One region of the Delftia sp. DLF01 genome, then DNA from elsewhere that is predicted to be linked to it. Evidence: riboswitches for the same ligand, from Rfam matches in the RefSeq annotation. Region 1 holds a riboswitch; the other holds the start of a gene.

Region 1 (7,397 bases):
CACCCGTGCCGCCCGCAAGGCCCGCCGTGGCATGGCCGGGCAGGAAGGGGACGAGGTCCTCGACCACGCAGACGGGGCCCACGCCCGGGCCGCCGCCGCCGTGCGGAATGCAGAAGGTCTTGTGCAGGTTCAGGTGGCTGACATCGCCGCCGAAGCTGCCCGGCGCGGCCAGGCCCACCAGGGCGTTCATGTTGGCGCCGTCCACGTAGACGCGCCCGCCGTGGTCATGCACCAGCTTGCACAGCTCCTTGACCTGGGTCTCGAACACGCCGTGCGTGCTGGGGTAGGTGATCATGATGCAGGCCAGGTTGGCACTGTGCTGCTCGCACTTGGCCGCCAGGTCCGCCATATCGACGTTGCCGTTGGCATCGCAGGCGGTGACCACCACCTGCATGCCCACCATCTGCGCGCTGGCGGGGTTGGTGCCGTGGGCGCTGCTGGGAATCAGGCAGACGTTGCGGTGCGACTGGCCCCGGCTCGCATGCCAGCCCTTGATGGCCAGCAGGCCCGCGTACTCGCCCTGGCTGCCGGCATTGGGCTGCAGGCTGATGCCGGCGTAGCCCGTGGCCTGGCACAGCCAGTCGCGCAACTGCTTGTCCAGTTCCGCATAGCCCTGCTGCTGGTCGGCCGGGGCAAAGGGGTGCACCTGGGCGAACTCGGGCCAGGTGATGGGAATCATCTCGCTGGTGGCGTTGAGCTTCATGGTGCAGGAGCCCAGCGGAATCATGCTGCGGTCCAGCGCCAGGTCCTTGTCCGACAGCTGGCGGATGTAGCGCAGCATGGCGGTCTCGGAGCGGTGGGTGTTGAACACCGGGTGCGTGAGGAAATCGCTGCTGCGGCGCAGGCCGTCAGGGATCAGCGGCTCCACGCCCTTTTCGAAGGCGGCGAAGCTGGGCAGGGCCTGGCCGTCCCGGGCGAAGATCTTCCACAGCAGCTCGACATCGGCGCGCGTGGTGGTCTCGTCCAGCGAGATGCACAGGTATTCCTTGAAATACACGCGCAGGTTGGCGCCCAGGGACACGGCACGCTCCACGATGGCCTGTGTGGCCGCACCCGTGTGCAGGCTCAGCGTGTCGAAGCTGGGCACCTCGCGCAGCGGCGCGCCCAGCTCGGCCAGGCCGCGCGCCAGGATGGCCGTGTACGAGGCCACGCGGCGGGCGATGCGCTCCAGGCCCTCGGGGCCGTGGTAGACGGCGTACATGCTGGCCACCACGGCGGGCAGCACCTGGGCCGTGCAGATGTTGGAGGTGGCCTTTTCGCGGCGGATGTGCTGCTCGCGCGTCTGCAGTGCCAGGCGGTAGGCGGGCTTGCCATGCACGTCCACGCTCACGCCGACCAGGCGGCCGGGCAGGGAGCGCTTGAACTCGTCGCGGCAGGCCATGAAGGCGGCGTGCGGGCCGCCTGCGCCCATGGGCATGCCAAAGCGCTGGGTGGTGCCCACCACGATGTCGGCACCCCATTCGCCGGGCGGCGTGATCAGGGTCAGCGCCAGCAGGTCGGTGGCCACGATGAGGGCGGCCTGCTTGCCGTGGGCCTTTTCCACGTCGGCGCGCAGATCGTCAATGCGGCCGCTGGTGGCGGGGTACTGGGCCAGCACGGCGAAGTAGTCGCCGTCCATCAGCTGGTTCCATTCCTCCAGCGAGTTGGCCAGCAGCACCTCGATGCCCAGCGGCGCGGCGCGCGTCTGGATGACTTCGATAGTCTGGGGGTGGGCATCGCCCGCCACCACGAAACGGTTGCTCTTGCTTTTGACGGAGCGCTTGGCCAGCGTCATGGCCTCGGCGGCCGCCGTGGCCTCGTCCAGCATGGAGGCGTTGGCAATCGGCATGGCCGTCAGGTCGCAGACCATGGTCTGGAAGTTGACCAGGGCCTCCATGCGGCCTTGCGAGATCTCGGCCTGGTAGGGCGTGTAGGCCGTGTACCAGGCGGGGTTCTCCAGAATGTTGCGCAGGATGACGCCGGGCGTGTGCGTGCCGTAGTAGCCCTGGCCGATGAAGCTTTTGAGCAGCTGGTTGCGGCCTGCCAGCGCCTTGAGTTCGGCCAGCGCCTGTGCCTCGGTGGCCGCTGGCGGCAGCGCCATGGGCTGGTGGCGCCGGATGGAGGGCGGGACGATGGCGTCGATCAGCGCATCGCGCGATGCCGCGCCAATGGCGCTGAGCATGTGGGCCTCGTTTTCGGGCGCAATGCCGATATGGCGGGCCACGAATTCGGTGGCGTTCTCGAGGGCGGCAAGGGGCTGGGTGGAGGACATCAGCATGGAGGGACCTGTCTCAAAAGCTGAAAAGCGCCAGGGCGGGCCCTGGCGCCCGTCCTGGCCGGAAAGTGGCGTCAGTTGCTCTGTGCGAAGGCCGTGTAGGCGGCTTCGTCGAGCAGCGCGGCCAGCTGGCCTGCGTCGCTGAGCTTGACCTTGAAGAACCAGCCTTCGCCCAGCGGATCGCTGTTGGCCAGGGAGGGGTCGTCGCGCAGGGCTTCGTTGACTTCGACGATCTCGCCGCTGACGGGCATGTAGACATCGGCAGCGGCCTTGACGGACTCGACCACGCCGGCCACATCGCCTTGGTTGAAGCTGGTGCCCACGGCGGGCAGATCGACGAACACCACGTCGCCCAGCGCATCCTGTGCGTGCAGGGTGATGCCGACGATGGCCGCGTCAGGGTTGGCGGCGTTGATCCATTCGTGGTCCTTGGAATACTGGATGCTCATGGCTTGCTCCGATAGAAACTGAAAAAGAAACCTGTGAAAGGCGGTTTGAGAAAGGTCAGTGCGCACTGTAGCGGCATGCGATGGCAGGAAAAACGAATCCGCCGAACTCGATCCACGCCAAGCGCGCAGGCTGTCCTCAACCGCGGTGATAGCGGGGCGCCACGAAGGGCGTGGCCTGCACCTGCATGGGCACGGCCTTGCCGCGCACCATGGCCTGCAGCGTGGTGCCGATGGCGGCGCTGCCCGGCTCCACATAGGCCAGTGCCACGGGCTGGTTCAGCGTGGGCGACAGCAGGCCGCTGGTGACCTGGCCGACCTTGCGGCCGCTGGCATCCAGCAGCTCCGTGCCTTCGCGCACGGGTACGCGCTCCAGGGCCACCAGGCCCACGCGCTTGCGCGTGAGCAGCTCGGGCGACTGCAGCTGGGCCAGCACGGTGGCCGCGCCGGGAAAGCCGCCTTCGCGCTCGCCACCAATGCGGCGGACCTTCTGCACGGCCCAGTTCAGGGCGGCCTCGGCCGGGGTGGTGGTCGTGTCCAGATCGTTGCCGTACAGGCACAGGCCGGCTTCCAGGCGCAGCGAATTGCGCGCGCCCAGGCCCACGGGCCTGACTTCGGGCTGGGCCAGCAGGGCACGGGCAAAGGCTTCGGCGTGGCTGGCGGGCAGGGAGATCTCTAAGCCGTCCTCGCCGGTATAGCCGCTGCGCGTGATGTACAGCTCGGCGCCTTCCCAGTCGAAGTAGCCGCCCGTCATGAACACCAGCCCGGCCGTGTCGGGCAGCAGGCGCTCCATGGCGGCTGCTGCCTGCGGGCCCTGCAGCGCCAGCAGGCCCCGGTCGAACTGGGGCTCGATTTCACAGCGCTGGCCGATGCGGGCCTGGATGTGCGCCAGGTCTTCATGCTTGCAGGCGCCGTTGACGATCAGGAACAGGTCGTCCTCGCGGCGCACGAACATCAGGTCGTCCAGAATGCCGCCCGCATCATTGAGCAGCAGGCCGTAGCGCTGGCGGTGTTCGCCCAGGCCCAGCACCTCCATGGGCAGCAGCGATTCCAGCGCCGCGCCGGCATCCGGGCCGCGCAGGCTGATCTGGCCCATGTGCGAGACATCGAACAGGCCTGCCGCCTCGCGCGTGTGCAGGTGCTCGGCCATCAGCCCCTGCGGGTATTGCACGGGCATGGAGTAGCCTGCAAACGGCACCATGCGCGCGCCCAGTTCCTGGTGCAGGTCGAACAGCGGGGTCTTGAGCAGATCGGTGGTGGAGGCAGCGGTCAAGGAGGGACTCTCTTTTCGGCAAGGGGCAAGGCACAACGCCATCCCGGAATCCCGGGATGTCCTGCCCTGCTGTCCGCTTTACCTGAGAGATTCACCCGCACCTTCCATGCGTGGGGCTTGCTCCTTCGGTGGATGGGGCACACCGCCGTGCCCTGCATCTCTCTCCAGCTAGGAACGCCTGCGGCCGTGGCGGCAGGCGGTGCCAGTCCTTTTGCCTGAGCGTTCGGGACGAACCCTGCGCCTTCGGCGGTGCCGCTGCCTGTGACCATCGCGGCCGGGCGGGCACTCTCTCCTGACCGGCGCATTCTAGCTGCGGCCAGCGTCCGCGCGGCTTCGGGATTTCCGCGGGCCGACTGCCGGTCCATGCGCTTGCCTGCATGGATGCATTTGCAAATTGCATAACTGTCTAAAAAATCTCCTACATTGAGATGCATCGATATATGAAATCTCGTGAGCGAGAAGGAAGAAGCGCACATGCAGCAGACGCTGGGAGACACATTGGCCTGGCCGGCACGTTACCTGCCGAACAAGGAAGCCCTGGTCGCGTGGGAGGGCGGCGAGCGCCGCGCCTGGACCTACGCCCAGCTCGATGCCGAAGTCAACCGCCACGCCCATGGCCTGGCCGAGCTGGGCATAGGCCATGGCGACGTGGTCGCGGCCTTTCTCTACAACACGCCGGCCTTTGCCTTCACCATGCTGGCGGCCGCGCGCCTGGGCGCCATCTTCAACCCCATCAACTACCGGCTGGCGGCGCAGGAGCTGGCCTTCATCCTCAAGGACGGTGCTGCGCGCGCCCTGGTGTTCGAGCACGAGGGCGGCGAGGTGGCCGCACGCGCCCAGGCCCTGCTCAAGGCCGAAGGCGGCGGCACTGGCACGGGCATCGAGCACTGGATCTTTGCCGACGATGCGCCGGCCGACCCGCTGCCGGTCTGGGCCACGCAGCGCCTGTCCGCCCTGGCCAGGGGCCGCAGCAGCGTGCCGCCCCAGGCCCATGTGCGCGAGAGCGACCCCTGCATCCTCATGTACACCAGCGGCACCACGGGCCGGCCCAAGGGCGTGCTGCATACGCACCGCAGCAAGCTGGCGCACAACGCCCTCATGCACCAGACCATGCAGTTCACGCGCGACGACGTGGGCCTGGCCATGGCGCCGCTCAACCACACGGCCGAGCTGCACACCAGCTTTTTGCCGCGCCTGCAGGCCGGGGCCACCCAGGTGCTGCTGCGGCGCTTTGATGTGACCGAGGCCTGGCGCCTGATCCGCGAAGAGCGCGTGAGCTTCTTCTTCGCGGCGCCCACCATGGTCACCATGCTGCTGGCCGACCCCATTGCCTCGCCTGAGCAGGCGCCCGCGCTGCGGCTGGTGGAGTACGGCGGCGCCTCCATGGCGCCCCACCTGATCCGTGAATGGACGCGCAAGGTCGGCAGCGACCTGGTCCAGGTCTACGGCACCACCGAGATGGGGCCCTGCATGTCCATCCTCCTGCCGGGCGAGCAACTCTCGCACGCGGGCTCGGCCGGGCTGCCCTCCATGGGCCATGACCTCATCGTGGCCCGCCTGCGCGAAGACAACGCCCCCACCGATCCGGCCGAGGCCTGCCTGCCCGGCGAGGTGGGCGAGATCCTGGTGCGCGGCCCCTGCATGATGGCCGGCTACCTCAACCGCCACGACGCCAACACCCGCGCCCTGGCGCACGGCTGGTACCACACGGGCGACCTGGGCCACATCGACGACGACGGCTACCTCTGGATCCGCGACCGCATCGACTACATGATCAATTCGGGCGCCGAAAACGTCTATCCGCGTGAGGTGGAAGACGCGCTGGTCGAGCATGCCGACGTGCTCGAGGTCGCCGTCATCGGCGAGGCCGACGAGCGCTGGGGCCAGATCGTCGCCGCCCACGTGGTTGCCAAGCCTGGCGCCACGCCCACGGCCGAGGCGCTGGACGCCTTCCTGGTCCACGGCGACCGCCTGGCCGCCTACAAGCGCCCGCGCCGCTACCACTTCCGCGAGGCCCTGCCCAAGACGGCCAGCGGGAAGATACAGAAGCAGTTGCTGAGGGGGGTGGTGGCAGCCTGAGGCTGCGGCCTGCGTTTACTTCTGCGCAGTACAGCACTGCGCCATCGAGTTGCGCAGCCACCGGTGCATGGCATCCCCCTGCTTGCGCACATGCCAGGCCTGCTGGTAGGCAAACCGGGGCAGCTCCAGCGGCGGAGCGAAACGGCGCAGCGTTTTGTGGCGGCGCAGGTCGCCAATGGCACGGCTGCCCACGGTCAGCACGAGGTCGGTGCCTGCCAGCACCTCCAGCGCCGCGCTCCAGTGGGGCAGGGCCAGCACCACGCGGCGGCTCAGGCCTTGGGCGGCAAGCGCCCGTTCGATTTCCTCGCTGGCGTCGGGCCGCATGGCCAGCATGACGTGCGGGCGCTGCAGCCAGTCCTGCAGTGACAGCCCGCCGCGTGCCGGCAGCACGGCCTGGTCGGCCACGCTCACGAACTGTTCCTGGAACAGATCCTGCACCTCGATGCCCTCGGGCAGGTCGGGTGCGTCGGGGAAGGGCCCCAGGGCCAGGTCCAGTTCGCCATCGGCCAGTTGGGTCAGCATCACCTCGCGCGTGGACTGGCTGATGGCCAGGTCCAGCCCGGGTGCGTGCTGGCGCAGATGCCGCATCAGCGGCGGCAGCACGATGCGCGATGCGTAGTCCGACAGCGCCAGCCGCAGCCGTCCGCGTGCGTGGGCCGGGTCGAACTCCGCCTGTGCCAGCAAGCCGTTGAGGCTGCCCAGCGCATCCGCCAGCGGTTGCACCAGGCCTTGCGCGCGTGCCGTCAGCGCCATGCGGCCACCGCGCCGCACCAGCAACGGGTCGCCCAGATGCTCGCGCAGCTGCGCCAGCGAATGGCTCATGGCCGGCTGGCTCTTGTGCAACCGCACGGCCGCACGCGTCACATGTTTTTCGGCCAGCAGGGCGTGCAGGGCCAGCAGCAGGTTGAGGTCGATCCGGCGCAGTTCATCCATGCCATGAATATAGAACGTGCAGGCAAACGATTTCCATTCATCCAGCAGATGCGAGAGCATTCAGGCATGGATTCACGAACAGGAAAAGGATGCTTTGCATGACAGGACGGAACACGATTTTGGCCATGGCCCCCGTGGGCATGGCACTGCTGGCTGGCGCCATCCTGCCGTTCCAGGCGGCGAGCAACGCCATGGTCGGGCGGGTGCTGGGCCATCCGCTGTGGGGCGCGCTGACTTCGCTGGCCGTGAGCGTGATGGTCGTCGTGCCCGCGCTCTGGGCCATGCGCGCGCCCACTCCCGCGGTGGCGCAGGCAGTCGCGGGGCCGTGGTGGCTATGGATAGGCGGCGTGCTGGGTGCCATCTATGTGGCCAGTGCGGCGGCCGTGACACCCAAGCTGGGCGCGGGCGGTTT
Region 2 (7,397 bases), on a different contig from region 1:
GTTGCTTGCGGCAACGGAAATGGCCGAGCCCTTGTTATTGCCGTAATTTCCATTCCATATCGCGGAATTGATCGTGCTATTGGTAAAGAATACGTTTTGTGCGCCTTGATGAATCTCCGCGTACAGCTCGCAGTTGAACGGCGTCCCCTCTCCCGCAGGGGTTGGCGCCACATTCACCAGGCCGACGCGATCAATGGTGACATTGTTCGCCGGGGAGCCAACGACGAATACCGCTTCGCCACAGGTCATGTTGGGCGAATTGGTGAGCGTGATGTTCTTCCCACCAAGATAAAAAGTTTCCCAGGCGGAGTCCGCCCAGTTCTGGACTTGTATGACTCCCCCGAAATCGATGGTCAATGAGCCCGTGCCGGCTGGCACGGTGCCTTTGAGCCAGTACCAGGCACCACCGGCACCAGTGGTGGTGCCCGTATCGCCGCCGCTGATCATCTGGGTTTGACCACAGGCATTGGTGGCTCCCGTCACGGCGCCGGACTGGGCTCCGCTGACGAATGTGTTGGCACAGCGCACGTAAACCGTCTGATTGTCGACATACGGATGGAGGTTTCCCGCCGCATCCTTGGATGTCCCGCTCTGTATGGTTCGTACCGACGTAGACAGTGTCGGCGCAAAGACGATGGAAACATCGGCACTCGGATCCAGCGTTTGTAGCGTGTAGTTGGCTGCCTGAATGGCCGCTCGCAGCGTACATGCGCCAGCAAAGGTACCCCCCAGCGTGCTGACACAGGTGGTTGGTGTCGTTGCATTGGCATTTGGAGCGTCGCTGTTGTCGGTGACCGTGAAAACGATGGTCGCCGCGAGTGCCGTGGATGAGATACCCGCGCATGAAAGCAGCAGCAAAGAGAAAAGGCACTTCGCTGCACGCCACTTGCGAAAAAATGCCGAACCAGGCAGGCGATTGAGAGCATGCATGATATTCCCCGTTTTCTCAAGGAGATATGACAGGAAAATGATTTTCCCAATGGCAATGGCCATCAGTTGTACCCAGCGCATTTGCATCGCCGTACCTCGAATAGTTCTATTTGAATCACGAGCTCACAACTCACCTTGCAGCCGGTGAGGTTGGAAGCAAAATGTTTCGCGCAGATCCTGCGCGTCAATCAAAAAGGTGGATTTCCATCAACGTTTGCGAGCTGCTCCGCTGCCCATTGAGCCGGACACACCTTCAGTCGGGTTTGCGACGCAAATCATTCCTCCCTCCACAAACCATATTCACCGTGCTTGTATTTTTTCAGTGCCGGGCCAGTTTCCATGGACCTGCACCTGTGCAACGGTAAGTCGCCTATCAGACATATACACAACTCATGGTTAACCCATGCAGGTCCAATCGACCAGAACATGCACTGACAAACCACTGCACACATCGATAGGCTAAATCATGTTTTTTTCTATTTCAATAGTTTTTTTACATGAAATCGAAGGCTCGTGCCAGCGCTACGAGGGAGGCGCTTGAGCGATATAGGGAATACCCTGAATCGGCCACACCACATACAGGTAGTAACTGGTGGTATCCCCAGTACGACTGGAACCGGCTGCGCAAGCCACATAGAATCGCCCCTGCAGGAGAGCAGGCGGGCACCACGGTGCCGAGCCTCACCGAAGGCGCAAACTCCCATACACGCTCAGGTTCCGTACTGCAAACACAACATGCCGTCTGGAGAGCCGCCGCACGCAATATGCGGCGCACCGAAGGAGCAAGCCCCGTTCCCATGGACGGCGGTGAATCTCTCAGGTACCAAGGACAGGGGGAGCGGCAGCTGCGTCACGACGGACGCCGGCTGCTTGCTATTGAATCCATAGCTACCAGCTTCCGCGTGACCGGCACATGCCTTTGAAAGGGCATTGTCATGCGCGTCATCGTTCTCGGAGCCGGCCTGATCGGCACCGCCTCGGCCTACTATCTGCAATCTCTCGGTCATGAAGTGACCGTCATCGACCGCCAGGCTGCGCCCGGCGCCGAAACCAGCTTTGCCAACGGCGGGCAGATCTCGGTCAGCCATGCCGAACCCTGGGCCAACCCCGGCGCACCGCTGAAGTTGCTGGGCTGGCTGGGCCGGCAGGACGCCCCCCTGCTGTTCCGCCTGCGCGCCGACATGCGCCAGTGGCTCTGGGGCCTGTCCTTCCTGCGCAACTGCACGCCCGCGCGCACGCGCCACAACATCCAGCAGATCGTTCGCCTGGGCACCTACAGCCGCGAGGCCCTGCAGCAGCTGCGGTCGGACACCGGCATCCAGTACGAGCAGCGCATGCAGGGCATCCTGCACTTCTACACGAACGCCCGCGAGTTCGAGGGCGCTCTCAAGCCCACCGAGCAGATGCAGGCCCTGGGCTGCGACCGCCGCCTGATCGACGCCGACGAAGCCGTGCGCCTGGAGCCGGCCCTGGCCCATGTGCGCGGGCAGATAGCGGGCGCCACCTATACGGCCGAGGATGAATCGGGCGACGCCAACCTCTTCACGCGCGAGCTGGCACGCATTGCCACCACCACGGGCGTGCAGTTCCGCCACGGCCACCACGTCATGGCGCTGCGCACCACGGGTGCGGGCGCAAGCCGCCATATTGACCATGTGGAGGTGACCAATGCCGATGGCCGCTACGAACGCATCCAGGGCGACGCCTATGTGCTGGCCATGGGCTCGTTCAGCCCGCTGCTGGCCCAGCCGCTGGGGCTGCGCCTGCCCATCTACCCGGCCAAGGGCTACTCCGTGACCCTGCCGGTGCTGGACCCCGCCAAGGCCTACCAGGTCAGCCTCACGGACGATGAGTTCAAGCTGGTGTTCTCGCGCTACACCGGCGCGCAGGGCGACCGCCTGCGCATTGCCGGCACGGCCGAGTTCAACGGCTACGACCGCAACCTGGACCCCGTGCGCTGCGAGGCCATCGTGCGGCGCGTGCAGCAGCTGTTCCCCGGCGCCGGCGATACCGGGCGCGCCCAGTTCTGGAGCGGCCTGCGCCCCGCCACGCCCAGCAATGTGCCGCTGATCGGACGCTCGCCCATCGCCAACCTGTTCCTGAACACCGGCCACGGCACGCTGGGCTGGACCCATGCCTGCGGCTCCGGCATGGCGCTGGCCGATCTGGTCAGCGGCAGGCAGCCGGCCGTGGATTTCGATTTTCTGGGAGCCGCAGCCATGGACCCGGATCGCAGCGCAGGCACGGTGCGCCCGCGCGCGGTCTGAGGTGCAGACGGTGTGTACGGCGTGTACGACGCCTAGGCAGTGAACACCGTCAACACCCCGGCGAAGCGGTGCAGGCGGGCGTCCATGATCTCGGCTTCGGCGACGAAGCCGATCAATGGCACATCGCCCAGTGCGTGGCGCAGGGTGCGCAGCTCGGCATCGGGGCCGCCGAACAGGCCGCCGCCGCGGCCCCGGCAACTGATGTAGATGGCGCCACGGATGCGGGGCTGTGCCTCGCCTTCGGGCGCCGCCTCCTCGGGCTCCGCCGCATCGCGCAGCGCAGCGCCCAGTTGCAGCAGTTCCTGGCGCGCGACCTGGGCCTGGCGGCGGCAGAAGATCACCGAATGCCCGGCCTCCACGGCCGATGACAGGGCCACGCCCTGGCGCAGCGGGTCCAGCCCGACCAGGGTCAGCACCTGGGCCTCTTCGGTGAGCACGCCGTGGGCCATGCCCCGGCCCGGCGGCGCAATGGCCGCCAGCGTGCTGCGCACCGTGGTCAGCGCGGGCTGCCAGTCGCTGCCTTCCAGCTCCACGCCCAGCAGTTGCAGCAGGCGCTGCAAGGCCGGATCGCCATTGAGCCCGGTGACCAGGGCGCCGCGCGCCTCGGTGATCTCCAGGCCCTCGCCCAGCGGCACGCAGCCCTGGGCCATGCCCGTGATGCAGGGCACGCCCGCACCGAAGGCCACGCCCGAGAAGCCTCCGCTAAAAATGCCGCGCGCATCCGCATGCTGCGCATGCAGGTCCTCGGTGCGGCAGGCGATCTGTACGCCCTCCACGCCATCGTCCCCGTCATCGCCCACGCCGCCGAACAGCAGGCCGGACTCGGTGCGCTCGGACAGCTCGTACAGCAACTCGGCCAGCTCGGGCTGGCCGCCTCCGGCATGGACCAGGGCCGAATGGGCCGTGAACCCGGCCTCGCCGCCCGGCGCATGCAACGGCGCCAGGCCCGAATACAGGCGGTAGTGCGCCGCCGGCACATCGAGCAGCATCACCGCGAGCGCGGAACCGGACAGGTATTCATGGGACATGGCCAGCACGCCACCGGCCGAGCAGCCAGCCCAGTCCGCCACATGGGGCAAGGCCCTGGCCAGATGCTGCAGCAACGGTCTTGCATGGGCGGCATGCGCGTGGGACAGGTACACCAGGCCCAGTCGGGGGCGCTGCGCGTGGCCCGGATCGGCCATCTGCGAGCGCAGTTGCAGCAGCACCGCATCGGCCGCGGCGCGCCAGTCGGAATGGCTGGCATGGCCTACAGGAAACAACGACATTCCAACCTTCTTTCTAGCCCTGCCAGCGCCCGGCTTGCGGAGGGCTCTAGACCATCCATGGGTGCCGCCGTCCCGCTCAGCGCGGTGGCCGGCTCTTGGCCGGCGCCTTGCCTGCGGCCGGTGCCTTGGCTGTTGTCTTTGCGGTGGTCTTTGCCGCCGTCTTCCTGGCCGCCGCCTTGGCTGGCGCTTTGGCCGGAGCTTTCGGTGGGGCTTTCGCAGCCGCCTTGGCAGCTCCGGCCGGGGCCTTGGCCGCCGGTGCAGCCGCCTTGCCTGCCTGCGCGGCGAAGGCGCCAGCCTGGGCCGTCATGCGGTCCATGGCGGCCTTGGCGATGTCGCCGGCCATGCCGGTGGCGCGCTGTGCGGCAGCCACGGCCTCGGGGGCCATGGGCTCGGCCATGGCCTTGGCGGCGATCTGCTGGAATTGCTGGGTCAGTGCGCCCCACCATTGCATGGCCTGGCCCATGGCGGCGGCCTGGGCCGGCTCGTCCTTGGGCGCAGAAGCCTCAGAGCCGGAGGCCTTGCTGCCGGCATCCGCGGATGCAGCGGCCGCAGCAGCTGCAGGCGGCTCGGCAGGGGGCTGTGCGGGCGCGGCCTGCGGCTTTTCCTGCTTGCCGGCCTTGCCGGCGGAGGACATGGGCCAGTCCGAGTGGTCGGACTGCCCCGCGCTGGCGGTGCCTTTGCCCGCAGTGGCTGCAGCAGCGGTGGCGGCTGCAGCGGCGGGGAACTGGAAGGCCTGCGCCAGTTCACCCATGCTGACGTTCATGCCCTGCAGGGTGGACAGCGTCATGCGCTGCACTTCCAGGGCCTGGATGGTGGCGGCCAGCGCCTTGCCATTTTGGTCCAGCCAGAACTGCACGGCCTTGAGTTCGGTGATGCGCTTGTCCACCTCCTCGATGCTCACCGTGGGCGCCACCCATTCGGGCAGGCGCCCCAGGGGCCGGGCCGTGGCCGATCCCGCGCTCTGGGCCAGGCCCTGCAGGAAGTCGAAACCGGGGATGAACTTGCCGAAACCGAAGGAGGACGCGTCACTCATGGCAGCACTCGCTAGGACTGGGTTGGAAGAGCATGCCGGCGAAGGATGCCGGCCATGCTCCCAGCTTAACCCAGGCACACGCCAAGTCCACGGCAAGTCATGCGCATGCGGCTGCGCACAAACCCGGTGCAATGGCGCTGGCTCAGTGCGAATGGCCTGCGTGGCCGCCGCCGTGGCCCGCTGCCGGGGCAGCCGCCGCGCCGGGCGCCATGGCGCGCACGGGGACCTGCAGGCTCAGGCGCGAGGTTTCGCCCTTGGCATCCTTGAACACCAGGGTGATGGGCACCTGGCTGTCCTTGAGCAGCGGGCTCTTGAGCTGCTGCAGCATGACGTGGTAGCCGCCGGGCTTCAGGTCCACGGCCACGCCCTTGGGCAGGTCCAGGCCGTCGATGGCGCGCATGCGCATCACATCGCCTTCCATCTTCATTTCATGCACCTCGGCCACGCCGGCGGCGGGCGACTCCACGCCCACCAGGCGCAGCGGCTCCTCGGCCGTCAGGCGCATGAAGGCGCCCGTGGCCTGCTGGCCCGGCACGCTGGCACGCGCCCAGGCGGCGTCGGCCTTGACGTGGGCCGCATCGGCATGGGCATGGGCCAGACCCATGGACAGGGAGGCGGCGATCAGGAAAGGGGTGGTCCATTGACGCAGTGTCATCACGGTTTCTCCAGAAAATTCAATACGTTGCAGCACGGTCTGTGTGCCTTGCAAAAACAAAAGCCAAGCGAAAGAGGCAGGGATTGAAATGGGGAGTCACCGGGGCGGGGCGCGGGCCTGCGGCAAGGCCGGCATGGCCACGCTGTGGACGGAGGCCGGGTGCGCCCGTGGCTGCGCATCTGCCATCAGCGGTGCCGGGGCCGCACTGCACCGGGCGGGCGGCGGCGCCAGCGGGGGCAGGCACAGCGGGCAGTCGATGCCGTGGCTGCCGGCAAGGGCATTGTCCTGACCGGCCGGCGATGGCACCCAGACCGATTCGCCAGCGGCCGAGCACAGGCGCTCCCAGCCCGAGGCACGCGCCAGCGGCGCAAACGCCGATGCCAGCGCCACGCACAGCCACAGCCCCAGCACCCAGCGGGCGCAGGCAGCCAAGGTGGAGGGCAGGCGAAGCGGCATGGCGCCATTCTAGGGGTCTGCCCCAGTCGTCATCTCCGGGACCGCGCCATGCCCTGCCCGCCCCTACCATCACAGGCGCGCACCCTCGCCTTCACCACAAACAACCCAAGGAGACACCCATGCTCACCCTGTGCGGATTCGCGGCCAGCAACTACTACAACAAGGTCAAGCTGGCCCTGCTGGAAAAGCAGCTGCCCTTCAACGAGGAACTGGACTGGCTGGGCGAGACCGACATGGCACTGTCGCCGCTGGGCAAGGTGCCGTACCTGCGCATCGACGACGGCCGTGGCCTGTGCGAGTCGGCCGCCATGGTCGAGTACGTGGAGACGCTGTCGCCCTCGCCGGCCCTGCTGCCGGCCGACGCCTTCGAGGCCGCCAAGGTGCGCGAGCTGTGCGTGTACCTGGACCTGCACCTGGAACTGGTGGCGCGCATCCTCTACCCGCAGGCCTTCTTCGGTGGCCAGGTCAGCGACTCCACCCGGGAGCGCACGCTGGCCCAGCTCGACAAGAACGTGGCGGCCTTCGCCAAACTCGCGCGTTTCTCACCCTTTGTGGCGGGCGACAGCTTCACGCTGGCCGACTGCTGCGCCATCGTCCACCTGCCCCTGGTCAGCGCAGCCAGCAAGATCGTTGGCGGGCGCGACGTGCTGGCCGACCTGCCCGTGCGCGAGTACCTGGCGCGCATGGCCGAGCGGCCCACGGTGCAGCAGGTCAATGCCGACCGCAAGACCAATACGGCGCTGATGATGTCCCGCTACGCCAGCGACAAGACTCCGGCCTGAGCCGCC

The links. Region 1 has a riboswitch for glycine ahead of gcvT (glycine cleavage system aminomethyltransferase GcvT). Riboswitches for the same ligand answer to the same signal wherever they lie in the genome.
Region 2: another riboswitch for glycine. It lies ahead of IB269_RS26615 (D-amino acid dehydrogenase); the one in region 1 lies ahead of gcvT (glycine cleavage system aminomethyltransferase GcvT).

The regions. Positions count from the first base shown of each region.
Region 1 is NZ_JACVAZ010000001.1:1,379,071-1,386,467, forward strand. Features, by position in the region: gene gcvP (aminomethyl-transferring glycine dehydrogenase) at 1-2,257, opposite strand, end outside; gene gcvH (glycine cleavage system protein GcvH) at 2,329-2,703, opposite strand; gene gcvT (glycine cleavage system aminomethyltransferase GcvT) at 2,840-4,015, opposite strand; glycine riboswitch at 4,033-4,151, opposite strand; glycine riboswitch at 4,167-4,278, opposite strand; gene IB269_RS06045 (fatty acid--CoA ligase) at 4,448-6,052, shown strand; gene IB269_RS06050 (LysR family transcriptional regulator) at 6,068-6,985, opposite strand; gene IB269_RS06055 (DMT family transporter) at 7,084-7,397, shown strand, end outside.
Region 2 is NZ_JACVAZ010000006.1:168,120-175,516, reverse strand. Features, by position in the region: gene IB269_RS26620 (beta strand repeat-containing protein) at 1-1,011, opposite strand, end outside; glycine riboswitch at 1,663-1,773, shown strand; gene IB269_RS26615 (D-amino acid dehydrogenase) at 1,866-3,197, shown strand; gene IB269_RS26610 (FIST N-terminal domain-containing protein) at 3,230-4,465, opposite strand; gene IB269_RS26605 (PhaM family polyhydroxyalkanoate granule multifunctional regulatory protein) at 4,542-5,498, opposite strand; gene IB269_RS26600 (copper chaperone PCu(A)C) at 5,641-6,153, opposite strand; gene IB269_RS26595 (hypothetical protein) at 6,250-6,609, opposite strand; gene IB269_RS26590 (glutathione S-transferase family protein) at 6,729-7,391, shown strand.